One region of the Streptomyces drozdowiczii genome, then DNA from elsewhere that is predicted to be linked to it. Evidence: riboswitches for the same ligand, from Rfam matches in the RefSeq annotation. Region 1 holds a riboswitch; the other holds the start of a gene.
What was found. A riboswitch is a leader RNA that binds a small molecule or an ion and turns the genes downstream of it on or off. The one in region 1 is predicted to bind cobalamin.
Positions count from the first base shown of each region.

Region 1 (6,994 bases):
GACCACAGGGCCCAGACGGCGCGGCTGCGCTCGGCCGTCCCGGTGCGCGTCTCCGCGTGCCTGGACGTGTGCGAGCAGGCCAACGTCATCGTCGTGCAGCCATCGGCCGAGGCCCGTCGCGCCGGGGCCCGGCCGGTGTGGCTCGGCCTGGTCAACGACCCCGAGGCGACCGAGGACGTCATAGCCTGGGTCAGCGCGGGAGGCCCGGGCACGGCCCCGATGCCGGAGATCCTGGACCTGTACGCGTTCGACCCGGGCCCGGCCGGCCGGGGGCCGGGACGCGGGTGACGTCCCGGCCCCCGGCAACCCCGTTCAGGAGGCGGGCAGTTCCGCCCGGACGGTACGGGCGGCGGCGACCAGGTTCTCCAGCGAGGCGCGGGTCTCGGGCCAGCCGCGGGTCTTGAGGCCGCAGTCGGGATTCACCCAGAGCCGTTCGGCGGGGATCGCCTTCAACCCCGTACGCAGCAGCTCGGCGGCCTCCTCGGCGCTCGGGACGCGGGGCGAGTGGATGTCGTAGACGCCCGGTCCCGCCTCGCGCGGGTAGCCGTGGGCGGCCAGCTCGCGGGCCACCTGCATGTGGGAGCGGGCCGCCTCCAGGCTGATGACGTCGGCGTCCAGGTCGTCGATGGCCTGGACGATGTCACCGAACTCCGCGTAGCACATGTGCGTGTGGATCTGGGTCTCCGGCCGTACCCCGCTGGTGGTGAGCCGGAACGCCTCCGTGGCCCAGGCCAGGTAGTCCGCCCGGTCGGCGGCCCGCAGCGGCAGCGTCTCGCGCAGCGCGGGCTCGTCCACCTGGATCACCGAAGTCCCGCTCGCCTCCAGGTCGTCGACCTCGTCGCGCAGGGCGAGGGCGACCTGCCGGGCGGTCTCCCCGAGCGGCAGATCGTCGCGGACGAACGACCAGGCGAGCATGGTGACCGGGCCCGTGAGCATGCCCTTGACCGGGCGGTCGCTCAGCGACTGGGCGTACGAGGTCCAGCGCACCGTCATCGGCTCGGGGCGCGAGATGTCCCCGGCGAGGACCGGCGGACGCACGTACCGGGTGCCGTACGACTGGACCCAGCCGTGCTGGGTGGCGAGGTAGCCGGTCAGCTGCTCGGCGAAGTACTGCACCATGTCGTTGCGTTCGGGCTCGCCGTGCACCAGGACGTCGATGCCCGTCTTCTCCTGGAAGGAGATGACCTCCCGGATCTCCGTCCGGATGCGCTCCTCGTAACCCGCCGGGTCGATGCGTCCGGCCCGCAGGTCGGCACGGGCCGTCCGCAGCTCTCCGGTCTGCGGGAACGACCCGATGGTCGTCGTCGGGAGCAACGGCAGTCCCAGCTGCGCCCGTTGGGCCGCCGAGCGTTCGGCGTACGGCTGCGAACGGCGGCTGTCCGCGTCCGTCACGGCCTCGGCCCGGGCGCGCACGGCCGGGTCCCGGGTGAGGGGGGAGCCGGCCCGGGAGGCCAAGGCGGCCTTATTGGCGGAGAGTTCGGCGGCGATGAGGTCGGTGCCCTGGGCGAGCGCCTTCGCCAGGGTGACGATCTCCGCGGTCTTCTGCCGGGCGAAGGCCAGCCAACGGACGATCTGCGGGTCGATCTCCTTCTCGGCGGCGGCGTCCAGCGGTACGTGCAGCAGAGAGCAGGAGGCGGCCACGTCGACGCGGTCGGCCAGCCCCAGGAGGGTGCCGAGGGTGGACAGCGACTTCTGGAGGTCGTTGATCCAGATGTTGCGGCCGTTGACGACACCGGCGACCAGGCGCTTGCCGGGGAGCCCGCCGACGGCCGCCAGGGCGTCCAGGTTGGCGGCTGCGGCCTCGGTGAAGTCCAGCGCCAGGCCCTCGACGGGCGCCTTGGCCAGGACCGGAAGCGCCTCGCCCAGCCGGTCGAAGTAGGAGGCGACGAGCAGCTTCGGCCGGTCGGTGAGCGCGCCGAGGTCACGGTAGGCGCGTTCGGCCGCGTCGAGTTCGGCCGGGGTGCGGTCCTGGACGAGGGCCGGCTCGTCCAGCTGCACCCACTCGGCACCCGCCGCACGCAGATCCGCCAGGACCTCCGCGTACACCGGCAGCAGCCGGTCCAGCAGGGTCAGCGGCTCGAAGTCGGCGGGCACGCCGGGGGCCGGCTTGGCCAGCAGGAGGTAGGTCACGGGCCCGACCAGCACGGGCCGCGCGGTGAGGCCCTGGGCCAGGGCCTCCTTGAGCTGCGCTACCTGCTGGCTGGAGTCCGCGGTGAAGACGGTGCCGGGGCCCAGCTCGGGGACCAGGTAGTGGTAGTTCGTATCGAACCACTTGGTCATCTCCAGCGGCGCCACGTCCTGGGTGCCGCGCGCCATGGCGAAGTAGCCGTCCAGCGCGTCGGCCGCGACGGCCTCGCGGTGGCGTTCGGGGATGGCGCCGACCATGACGGTGGTGTCCAGGACGTGGTCGTACAGCGAGAAGTCACCGGTGGGGACTTCCTGGATGCCGGCGTCGGCGAGCTGCTGCCGGTTGTCGCGGCGGAGCCGTGCGGCGGTCTGCCGGAGGGCGTCCGCGGTGACGCGGCCCTTCCAGTAGCCCTCGACGGCCTTCTTGAGCTCCCGGTCGGGGCCCTGGCGGGGGTAGCCGTACACGGTGGCGCGTGCTGCCGCGGCTGCGGACTCGGTTGTCACGGAGATCTCCTTCGCGAGATGAATCCCTGAGATCCCGGGGACGGGACGAGAGCGCGAAGGTGACGACGACCCGACGGACACTGTTCTCGCGCGGCCCGGCGCGGCAGCTCCGTCTGGTGTGTACGCCGACCCGCCCTCGAGGTCACCGGAATATCCGCGTACGGAATGGTCCGCGCGCGGGCAGTTGGCAGGTCTTCGGACTCGCGGGCACACCCTCCGTACGGAGGACACCTACTGGCCGTCGCTTCCCAGACCCGTCCGGGCCCAGTGCGTATGACGGCGGTCGTTCCCGCTCACCGCTGCGGGGCAGTCCCGGATTCCCACCGGGTTCCCTCTTGCGACACCCCGCCTGGCGGACGGGGCGAACCAGCTGCTGCGGACACCTTACGCGGTGATGTCGAACGAGCGGATCAGCTGGGCCAGTTCTTCGCGGAAGAGCTTCTCCGGGCTGAGGGCCTGCCGCTGCATGTGACCGTAGACCTCCAGGGACACCAGGCCGTGCAGGTGGCTCCAGACCCGCAGGGCGAGAGCCACGGCAGCCGGGGGCAGGCCGGGGAAGGCGGGGCGGACCTTGTCCAGCAGGCCGGGGTCGAAGTCGGACCACTCGAAGTCGCTGTCCCGGTAACGGTGTTGGGCGTGCGGCCAGGCGGCGGCGGCGAGCGCCGTGATGCCGGTGCAGACCCTGCGGGCGGCATCCGGGGCGGCGCCGCCCTCGGGGGCCGGTAGCCGGGCACCGGGTCGCCGTAGATGAGCCGGAAGCCCTCCGGGTTGGCCAGCGCCCAGCTCCGGAAGGCGCGGGCCCATGCCCCGATCCGGGCGGCCGGGTCCTCGACGGGGGCAGCGGCCCAGGCGGCCTCCACGGTGTCGGCCAGCGCGGTGTAGACGTCGTTGATCAGCGTGGTGACCAGATCGTCGCGGGTGGCGAAGTACCCGTAGATGGCGTTGGCCGTCATACCCATCTCACGCGCGATGGCCCGCAGCGTGATCGCGTCCGGCCCGCCCGAGGCCATCAACGCCAGTGCGACGCTCTTGATCTCGGCCGTCGTCTCGGCCCGCAGGCGCTCACGGCGCCCCTTGGTGTTCCCCACGCTGCCCATGCCCATGGACTCTACAGAGTCACGAATCTGGGGGCCGTATCAAAACTTCACGGCGTATAGTCAACGCACGCCGTGAAGCACGGCGGTGTGAGCAGCCACCAGGGGAGAGCCATGCACATCGGAGTCATCGGGGCCACGGGCGGCATAGGAAGCCGTGTCGTCACCGAAGCCCTCGATCGGGGCCATCACGTCACGGCCTTCAGCCGGGACGCCACGCACGTCGAGGACGGCCGGAAGAACGTCGTCTGGAAGAGCGTCGACGTCCTCGACACCGACGCCGTCGCCGCCGCCCTGCCCGGCATGGACGTGCTGATCAGCGGTTTCCAGCCCGGGAACGCCGCGAAGGACATGGCGGACACCGTGACCCGCTCGATCGCCGACCCCACGGCGTACGCCACCGCCGCACGGTCACTCCTGAAGGCGTTGGAGAGCCACCCGCGGACCCGGCTCATCGTCATCGGCGGCGCCGGCAGCCTGGAGACCGAACCCGGCGTCGTCCGGGCCGATTCCGACGCGCTCCTGCACGAGACCCTGGACGCGATCGGCCTCCCCCGGGAGTACGCCGCCGCGGTACGCGGCCACCGCGACGCCCTGAACGTCCTGCGTACCTCCAACCGGCTGTGGACCTACTTCAGCCCCGCGGAGGACATCGCCCCGGGCGAGCGCACGGGCCGCTTCAGGATCGGCGGCGACCAGCCCGTGACCGACGCCGACGGACGCAGCCGGATCTCCATGGAGGACGCCGCCATCGCCCTCGTGGACGAGGCGGAACTCCCACGCTTCGTCCAGCGCCGCTTCACGATCGGCTACTGAGGGGGCGGGCCCGCACGGGTCCCGAATCACTTGAGGAGGGCTGCCCGGAGCCGACGTCTCGCTGTAGTCTGGGCAGCCAGCCCTTGACCTGTAAGAACGCAGGCAGGGAGCCGTCCTCCAGGAGTCCCGCATGCTGCGCACCATGTTCAAGTCCAAGATCCACCGTGCCACCGTGACCCAGGCCGACCTGCACTACGTGGGGTCCGTCACCGTCGACGCCGAGCTCATGGAGGCGGCGGATCTGCTGCCCGGTGAGCTGGTGCACATCGTGGACATCGACAACGGGGCCCGGCTGGAGACGTACGTCATCGAGGGCGAGCGCGGTTCCGGGGTGATCGGGATCAACGGCGCTGCCGCGCATCTGGTGCACCCGGGTGATCTGGTCATCCTCATCAGCTACGCCCAGGTCGAGGATGCCGAGGCGCGCGCCCTCGTCCCGCGTATCGTGCACGTCGACGCGGACAACCGCATCGTCGCACTCTGTGCCGACGCCTCCGCGCCCGTGCCGGGCAGTGACACCGAGCGCAGCCCGCACGCGGTGCCCGCGGCGCGCTGAGGCGGCTCGTCGAACGAGGGGCACACCGCCATGGCAGAGCAGACCGGGCCCGAGATCCATGACGACCGGGCGGCCGGCAAGCTGTCCGCGTACGAGGACGGCGAGGCCGTCGGCGTCATCGCGTACTTCGTGCTGGACGGGGAGCCCGCCGGGCTCGTCGCCGTCCACACGGTCGTCGGCTCCGGGCACGAGGGCAAGGGCATCGGCTCCGCCCTGGTCAGGGAGTTCTACGCCATGGCGGGGCGCGAGGGCGTGCCCGTCGTGCCGCTGTGCCCGTACGCCGCCAAGTGGGCCTCGCGCCATCCCGACGAGGCCCCCGAGGCGCCCGAGGGGCTGGTGGAGCGCGCGAAGACGCAGCTCGCCTCGCACCCCGAGCTGTACTGAACCGGAAGGAGCGGGCCGGCCATGACGCTCGCGCTGCTGCACACCTCACCCGTCCACGTCCCGGTCTTCGACGCCCTGCGCGACGCCGACCACCCGGGAACCGCCCTGCGCCACGTCGTACGGGAGGAGCTGCTGACCACGGCGGCGGCGCTGGGTCCCGAAGCGGTGGCCGACGAGGTGGAGGCGGTGGTCGCGGACCTGGTGGCCGAAGGGGCGGACGCCGTGCTCTGCACCTGCTCGACCATCGGGGCCGTGGCCGAGGCGGCGGGGGTCGCGGTCGGTGTCCCGGTCCTGCGCGTCGACCGGCCCATGGCCGCGGCGGCCGTCCGGGCGGGCCGGGTCACCGTCCTCGCCGCCCTCGCCTCCACCCTTGAGCCGACCCGCGCCCTGCTCACCGAGGAGGCGGCGGGAGCCGGGCTGCCGGGGGCGGACGTGCGAACCGTGCTGGTGGACGGAGCCTGGGAGCGCTTCACGGCGGGCGACAACGACGGCTTCCTCGACCTGGTCGCGGCCTCGGCCGACGCCGTGCGCGACGCGGACGTCATCGTGCTCGCCCAGGGCTCCATGGCCGGCGCGGCCGGACGTACGACCACCGGAATCCCGGTCCTGTCCAGCCCCCGCCCGGGGCTGGCCGCCGCCGTGGCGGCCGCGGGGCGGTGACCCGGCGGGGCCGTCCGCGTCGTCCTTACGCAGCAGTGTTCCGCGTTTGCACGTATGGGCTCGGCGGGCGCGGGCAGCCGCTCCGGGAGACGGTGGAAGAGGTCCACCCCCGATCGTTCGGAGGCCCGAGATGACTCATCCGTTCCCCGACCCCGTCCCTCCGGCGCCGACCCCGGGTCCGCTGCCGGAGCCGACGCCGCCCGCGCCGACCCCGCCCGCGCCCACCCCTCCGGCGCCGACGCCCACTCCGCCGGGGCCCGCGCCCGACCCGATCCCGCAGCCGCCTACGCCCAACCCCGACCCGGTGCCGCCGCCCGAGCCGGAGCCGTCACCGGTCTGACCCGGGCGCCTTCCGGGGACCGGCCGCCCGGGCCCCAAGCCCTCAGCCGGCGGCCAGCATCGCGTCGGCCCGGGCGGTGACCTCGGTCAGGACCCGGCCCGCCGCGGCCAGGTCCTCGGCCGGCAGGTCCCCGTACAGCCCGGCCGCGAGGCCGGCGACGCCCGCCTTGTACGACTGGATCAGCGCGTCGCCCGCAGGGGTGAGCGCGAGCAGCCCCCCGGGCCGCTCCTCCAGCAGGGCGGCGGAGGCCAGCTCGGCGACGGTGGCCTCCGCCGCCGGGACGCCGAGCTTCACGGCGCCGGTCAGCCGCTCGATCAGTGCGCGGCGCGCGACGGTGCCGCCCGCGGCCTCGACGGCGTTGAGCGCCAGGGCGTGGAAGAAGGTGGTGCCGGGCGGCAGGAGCCGTTCGGCGAGCGCGCGGGTGGCGTAGTGGGCCATGCCGATGACCTGGCCGTTGACAGTGGATGCGGTGCTCATGATGACTCCTCGCGGGAAGCGGTGACTGGGGGAACC
Region 1 is NZ_CP098740.1:612,412-619,405, reverse strand. Features, by position in the region: gene NEH16_RS02825 (hypothetical protein) at 1-288, shown strand, start outside; gene metE (5-methyltetrahydropteroyltriglutamate--homocysteine S-methyltransferase) at 313-2,631, opposite strand; cobalamin riboswitch at 2,813-3,004, opposite strand; gene NEH16_RS02815 (TetR-like C-terminal domain-containing protein) at 3,016-3,435, opposite strand; partial or broken gene NEH16_RS02810 (TetR/AcrR family transcriptional regulator) at 3,393-3,641, opposite strand; gene NEH16_RS02805 (NAD(P)-dependent oxidoreductase) at 3,840-4,541, shown strand; gene panD (aspartate 1-decarboxylase) at 4,672-5,097, shown strand; gene NEH16_RS02795 (GNAT family N-acetyltransferase) at 5,128-5,481, shown strand; gene NEH16_RS02790 (aspartate/glutamate racemase family protein) at 5,503-6,141, shown strand; gene NEH16_RS02785 (hypothetical protein) at 6,524-6,958, opposite strand; gene NEH16_RS02780 (MarR family winged helix-turn-helix transcriptional regulator) at 6,955-6,994, opposite strand, start outside.

Region 2 (6,994 bases), 4.9 Mb from region 1:
GTTCATCAGGGCGGTCGGCTCGACGCGGGCGGCCTGGGCCTGCATGGCCTGGGCCCGGCCGATCTCGGCGCCCTCGCGGGTGACGAAGGAGTTCAGCGACATGTTCTGCGCCTTGAACGGGGCGACCTTCACCCCCTGGCGTACGAGCCAGCGGCAGATGCCCGCCGTGACGACGCTCTTGCCCGCGTCCGATGTGGTCCCGGCGACCAGCAGTCCGCCGCTCATATCGCTCTCCGTCCAGGTGTACGAGGTCTGCGGGCCCGGCGTGCGACCGCCCCCGCGCCCAGCCGGGCGGCCACGCCGACGCCGAGGGCGAGCACGCCCACCCGGCGCGAGAGCCGCACCGCGCGCTCGATGTCGCCGGTCTCCACCGCCCGCCCGGCCTCCCCGTTGAGCACGGGCCGGTGCTCGACGCGCCCGCCGTAGGCGAGGGTCCCGCCGAGCCGTACGCCGAGCGCCCCGGCGAACGCGGCCTCCACGGGCCCCGCGTTGGGGCTCGGGTGCTTCGCGGCGTCCGCCCGCCAGGCCCGTACGGCCTCCCGGGGCCGGCCGCCGGAGGCCACGGCGAGCAGCGCGGTGAGGCGGGCGCCGGGCCAGCCCGCGAGGTCGTCGAGCCGGGCCGATGCCCAGCCGTACCGCAGGTAGCGGGGCGACTTGTGGCCGACCATCGCGTCGAGCGTATTGGCGGCGCGGAAGCCGACGAGCCCGGGGACCCCGGCGAGGGCGCCCCAGACGAGGGCGCCGACCACGGCGTCCGAGGTGTTCTCGGCGACGGACTCCACCACGGCGCGCGCGATCCCGGGGCCGTCCAGCGCCTGCGGGTCGCGCCCGCACAGGTGCGGCAGCCGCTCCCGGGCCGACTCGACGTCCCCGGCGGCGAGCGCGCCGCCGATGGCCCGGGCCTCGCGCCCCAGCGACGTACCGCCGAGGACGGACCAGGTGGCGGCGGCGGTCAGGGCCACGGACGCGGCGGGGTGGCGGCGCAGGGCGCGGGCGGCGAGCGCGGCGGACCCGGCGGCGCCCCCGGCGCAGATCAGGGTGTGCAGGGCGCCCCGGCCGCGGTGGTCGCGCCAGAGCCGGTCCTCGACGGCCGCGGCGGCCCGCCCGAAGGCGGCGACCGGGTGGCCCCTGCGGGGGTCACCGAGCAGCAGGTCGCCGATCAGGCCGGCGGTGGCGCCGTACGCGAAGATGCGATCGGCACGCACGGTTCAGCCGGCCGTACCGGAGTCCGCCGACAGGGGCTGTGGGGAGAGGGGCGCACGGCAGCCGGGCATGGCGGTATGTCCTCACTCAGGGTCCGCGCCCTGGTTCGACGTGACGGCGACAGGAGTCTCCTGGCTTCCGGATCGGCGGATTCCCCCGGTCTTCCAGCCCGCTCGCGCGGGCCGTGACGTGCGGTGGGGGACCGCTCCCCGGTGACAGTGGCGGGACCGCGCCGGATTCGCACCGGCTTCCTCTGCTGTCGCCGTAATGGCTCCGGCAGTCCACCACGCCCCGCGAACGCCCGTCAACTCGCCGTTGACCTGCGACGGCACGGTGTGGGCGGACGCACATCGGGCCGGGCGCACACGGGGTGCGTCCGGCCCGATGGGGCGGTGATGCGTCAGGCGACGATGAGATAGATGCCGTACGCGACCGCCGCCGCGCACAGCCCGAAGCAGACGTACGCCCCGGCCCGCGCCAGCAGGACCGATCCGCCCGCCGGACCGCCCCCGGCGGCCGTTTCCGGCTGCTTGGAGAGGCCGACGATGCCGAGCGTGAAGAGGCCCACCAGGGCGACGGTGGTGACGAGGGAGACGCCGAAGACGGTGCCCAGAGCTGCCCAGTCGATGTTCATACGGGGTGTCCTTAGCGGAGTACCGGGGTCTGTCAGACCGTGGCGGGTCGGGCCGGATCGGCGGCGACGGATGCGGCGGGCGCCGGAATGGTGGCGGCGAGGTCGTGCGCCACGGTGGGCGGCGGGCTCACGGCCGCGATGGCCTGGGTGACGACGCCCGCGGGCTCGGCCGGGGCCGTGTCCTCGGTGCCGGGCGCGACATCGCCGTGGCCGACGGGCTTGCGGCGCGACAGCACCCAGATCGCCCCCGAGCCGGCGACCAGGAGGGCCGCGACGACCACGACGCCCCAGGTGCCCTGCTTCGTCAGGAACTCGGCGCCCGCCCCGACCAGACCGGCGGCCGGCAGGGTCAGGCCCCAGGCGACGAACATCCGGGTGGCGGTGGACCAGCGGACCACGCCCCCGGACCGGCCGAGGCCCGCGCCCATCACGGCCCCGGAGCAGGACTGCGTGGTGGAGAGGGAGAAGCCGAGGTGCGAGGAGGCCAGGATGACGGTGGCCGCGCTGGTCTGGGCGGCGAAGCCCTGCGGGGGCTTCAGCTCGGTCAGGCCGCTGCCCATGGTGCGGATGATCCGCCAGCCGCCGAGGTACGTGCCGAGCGCGATGGCCAGGCCGGCGCTGACGATGACCCAGACCGGCGGGTTGGAGCCGGGGGAGAGGACGCCGCCGGTGACCAGGGCCAGGGTGATGATGCCCATCGTCTTCTGCGCGTCGTTGGTGCCGTGCGCGAGCGAGACGAGCCCGGCCGAGGCGATCTGCCCCGCCCGGTAGCCCTTGGCGGTGGCCTTCTCCTGGGCGTCGTTACGGATCTTCCCGCCGATCCGGTACGTGAGCCTGGTGGCCAGGAGCGCGGCCACACCGGCCACGATCGGGGCGGCGACGGCGGGCAGCAGCACCTTGGTGACGACGGTGCCGCCGTTGACCGACGACCAGCCGGCGGACATCACCGCGGCGCCGATGAGGCCGCCGAACAGTGCGTGGGAGGAGCTGGACGGAAGCCCGACCAGCCAGGTCAGAAGATTCCACAGGATGGCGCCGACGAGCGCCGCGAAGATGACCTCGGTTCTGAGGCCGTCCTCGTTGACGATCCCGCCGGAGATCGTCTTGGCGACCTCCACGGACAGGAACGCGCCGACCAGATTGAGAACGGCGGACATCGCGACCGCCGTCTTGGGTTTGAGTGCGCCGGTCGAGATGGTCGTGGCCATCGCGTTGGCGGTGTCGTGGAAACCGTTCGTGAAATCGAACACTAGAGCTGTCACGATCACTATCGCGAGCAGCAGCGTGATGTGTTCCATTTACCCAGGCAATCGTTCGACGTCATTGGCAGGTGGAACGTAGGCAACTTGAGTGAACGGAAGATGAACTGAGCAGGGCGCTGCGGTGACCCCCTGGGCGGCGGCCGGGCGGGGCCCGGAAAGGATCTTGGGATGAGTGACGGACGGCACGACGCGATCGCCCGTGGATGGGAGGCGGTCGTCGCCACGGCACGCCGCACCGCGGCCGAGGGACTGGTCGTCGGAACCTCCGGAAACGTCTCGCTGCGGGTCGGCGACACGGTGCTGGTCACACCCAGCGGAGTGCCGTACGACCGGCTGCGCCCCGAGGACCTGACCGGCGTCGATGCGGAAGGCAACCAGACCTTCGGAACACTGGCCCCCACCAGCGAACTTCCCCTCCACCTCGCCGTCTACCGGAACACCGACGCGAGGGCTGTCGTGCACACCCACGCGGTCCACGCCACCGCCGTCTCCACCCTCGTCGCCGAGGTCCCCCCGGTCCACTACGCCGCCGCGATGCTCGGCGGCACGGTCCGCGTCGCCCCCTACGCCCGGTACGGCACGCCCGAACTCGCCGCGAACATGCTCGCCGCCCTCCGCGACCGCACCGGCTGCCTGCTCGCCAACCACGGCACCGTCACCTACGGCACCACCCTCGACCAGGCATACGACCGCACCGCCCAGCTCGAATGGCTCTGCCACGTCTGGCTCACCGCGAGCGCCGTGCCCGGCCGCACCCCGGCCCTGCTCTCGGAGACCCAGCTCGGCGAGGTCCGGGAGGCGCTGAAGGGCTACGGGCAGCACGGCTGAGGCGGCACCGTACGGCCCCGCCCACTGGCATCGCGGCGCCCGGACCGCGAGACTGTTCGTGTGCGCCCGGTTACCGCGACGGCAGCGGCCGTCACCACACTCATCGGCGCCGGCGCGGCAGCGGTCGCGGCCGGCCGGTTCGCCGGCGACGTCGCCCTCAAGACGCCGCCCGGACGACCGCTCCCCGCCGACCGCGAACTCACCGTCCACGCGACGGCCGCCGGGCAGGTCACCCTGACCCGGTCCCTCACCTCGCTGCGCCCCGGCACGTACGGGCTGACCGGCAAGGACGTCCACGCCGTCGTCGGCCCCGTCCTCGACCGGGCCCACCAGGCCGCCGACACCGTCGTGCGCCGACTGGAACGCGTGGACCACGGCATCCTCGCCCCCGGCGACAAGGTCCGCCTCACGCCCCAGGTGTACAGCGGCGACCCCGGCAGCGCGCTGGGCCTGGCCTTCCGCGAGGTGCGGATCCCCGGCGAACTCGGCGAACTGCCCGCCTGGTACGTCCCGGCGCCCCGGCCCACCTGGGTCATCACCGTCCACGGCATCGGCGCCACCCGCGAGCACCCGCTGAACCTCCTCGGCTTCCTGCACGGCCAGCAGCTGCCCGTGCTCGACCTCGCCTACCGGGGCGACCCGGGCGCCCCCCGCTCCCCGGACGGGCTCGGCCACCTCGGCGAGTCCGAGTGGCGCGACCTGGACGCCGCGATCCGCTTCGCCGTCCGGGGCGGCGCCGAGCAGGTCATCCTGTACGGCTGGTCCACCGGCGCGTCCATGGCGCTGCACGCCTGCGTCGGCTCCGCGCTCCGCGACCGGATCTCCGGCCTCGTCCTCGACTCGCCCGTGCTGGACTGGTCCGACACGCTGCGCGGCCTGGCCGCCGCACGCGGGGTCCCCGCCGCGCTGCTGCCGCTGGCCGTGCGCGCCGCCCAGGGGCAGACCGGACTGCACGGCACCTCTCTCCTGGACACCTCGGTCCCGGTGACCCTGCACGTCCCCACGCTCGTGGTGCACGGCCCCGACGACACCCTGGCCCCTGGATCCACTCCCGCCGGCTCGCCGCCGCCCGCCCCGACCTGGTCGCCCTGCACACCGTGGACCGCGCTCCGCATGCGGCGATGTGGAACGCCGACCCGGCCCGCTACGAGGAGACCCTGCGCCGCTTCCTCACGCCCCTGATGTGAGGTGATGCGCCGGTTCGGCCGATTGGTCCCCGGCGCCGCGCGGGCCCGCCAACGCCGTTGACCCGGGTTCCGTTTGGGCTTTCGGGCCGTCAGGGGCAAGACTGCTCCCGTGACGTCCCGTACCCCGCGCGACTCCAGGCTGCGTCTTGTCCGCCCGCGACCCCTCGCCACCGCCCGAAGGGCCGTGACCACCCGGCGCACCAGGCCCGCGCCGCGCCCGCCCGAGGGCACCCCACCCCGGGCGGAGCTGGCCCGCCAGGCCCGGACGGTCCTCGCCGACGCCGTACGCATCGCCCGCTGGGCGGCCGACGGGGCGGCCCCCGGCACCACACCGCCGGCCGCCCTCGAACACGCCGCCGCCGCGCTGGACATCTCCCCGGAGCAGGTGCGCTCCGGCTGGGACCGGGCCCGGCTCGCCGGGCTGGTCGAACTCCACGGCGACACCGCGCGGCCCGGCTGGCGGCTGCGCGCCTGGGACCGGGACGACTCCGCGGTGCTGCGCGGCTGGGTCGCCCTCTTCGACGCCTGGTCGCTCGTGCACCCCGCGCCCCGGGGCATCGAGTCCACCGCCGTCGCGGAAGCGGTCGAGGCGGTGCCCCAGGTCCTCTCGCTGCTCCAGCTCTCGGCCGGCCCGGTCACCGTGCCGGCACTCCTCGACCTCCTCGGCCAGCGCGTCGCCGAGCTCCACGAGGAGCGCTGCGAGGTGCCGTACGGCCCCGAGCCGCTGCCCGCCCCCGCCGAACCGGCGCCCACCGCGCACCCCCCGGCGCTCGTCGCCCGGCTGCTCGACTGGGCCCTGGAGGGCCTGGCCGACGTCGGGGCGCTCACCCTCGGCACGGGCCAGGCCACGCTGACGCCGCTCGGCAACTGGGCGGTCTGGGTCAAGCTGGAACAGATCTGCGTCGCCGCGCAGAGCCCTGCCGGCAACATCGAGCAGGCCGCCGCCGACATGCTCCTCGGCTGCGCCCGCCTCACCCCCGGACCCGCCCGCGCCGAGTACCGGGCCTGGCTGGCCGCCCGCCCCGTCGGGAGCGCCGTCGCCGAACTGCTCGACGTCGCCCGGGGCGAGGACGCGTTGCTGCGCGGGCTCGCCTTCGAGGCCCTGCGCGTGGTCGGCGCCCCCGCGGAGCCCGAGGTCCGGGCCGTCCTGACGGACCCGTCACTGCGCCCGTACGCGCTGCTGTGGCTCGCCGAGTACGACGGCAGGGACCCCGAGGACGCTCAGGAGGTCCTCAGCCGCGAGGAGGCGACATGGCTCTGGGTCGACACGGCGGCGGCCGTCGCCGACCACGGTGAGACGGGCCTCCTGGTCCGCCACCTCGACTCGGCGGTCCAGGGCACGGTCCCGGCCCTCCTGGACGAGGTCCGCGCCGTCGGCCACCCCCGCACGGTCCAGGTCCTGGTGGCCCTGGCCGCGGCCCACCCGGACCCGGCCCTGGCCAAGGCGGTCCGCAAGGCGGCCTTCCAGGTCCACACGGGCGGCTCGTAACGCGGGGGCGCTGCCCCCGCACCCCCGCTCCTCAATCGCCGGAGGGGCTTGATTCTGCCGCTGCCGTCGCACACCCGCGACGAAAACCCAGCCCCGCCAGCGCATGAGGCGGCGCGAAACCCAGCCCCGCCGGCGTTTGAGGCGCGGGGTCCGGGGCGGAGCCCCGGTTCGGGAAGGGGCGGGTAGGGGACAAGGCCCGCCGCAGGCGCCCCGCCTCAGCCTGCCGCCCCCGGCGCATACGTGCCGAAGCTCCACACGTTCCCCTCCCCGTCCCGCGCCATGTAGTCCCGAGACCCGTACGACTGATCCGTCGGCGGCATCAAGATCTCCACCCCGAACTCAACCGCCCGCGCATGATGCGCATCCACGTCCCCCACCACCACGTACACCC
Region 2 is NZ_CP098740.1:5,472,485-5,479,478, forward strand. Features, by position in the region: gene NEH16_RS24855 (cobyric acid synthase) at 1-225, opposite strand, end outside; gene NEH16_RS24860 (cobalamin biosynthesis protein) at 222-1,205, opposite strand; cobalamin riboswitch at 1,329-1,456, opposite strand; gene NEH16_RS24865 (hypothetical protein) at 1,604-1,837, opposite strand; gene NEH16_RS24870 (inorganic phosphate transporter) at 1,870-3,135, opposite strand; gene NEH16_RS24875 (class II aldolase/adducin family protein) at 3,268-3,927, shown strand; partial or broken gene NEH16_RS24880 (alpha/beta hydrolase) at 3,988-5,114, shown strand; gene NEH16_RS24885 (hypothetical protein) at 5,299-6,603, shown strand; gene NEH16_RS24890 (VOC family protein) at 6,819-6,994, opposite strand, start outside.
Region 2: another riboswitch for cobalamin. It lies ahead of NEH16_RS24860 (cobalamin biosynthesis protein); the one in region 1 lies ahead of metE (5-methyltetrahydropteroyltriglutamate--homocysteine S-methyltransferase).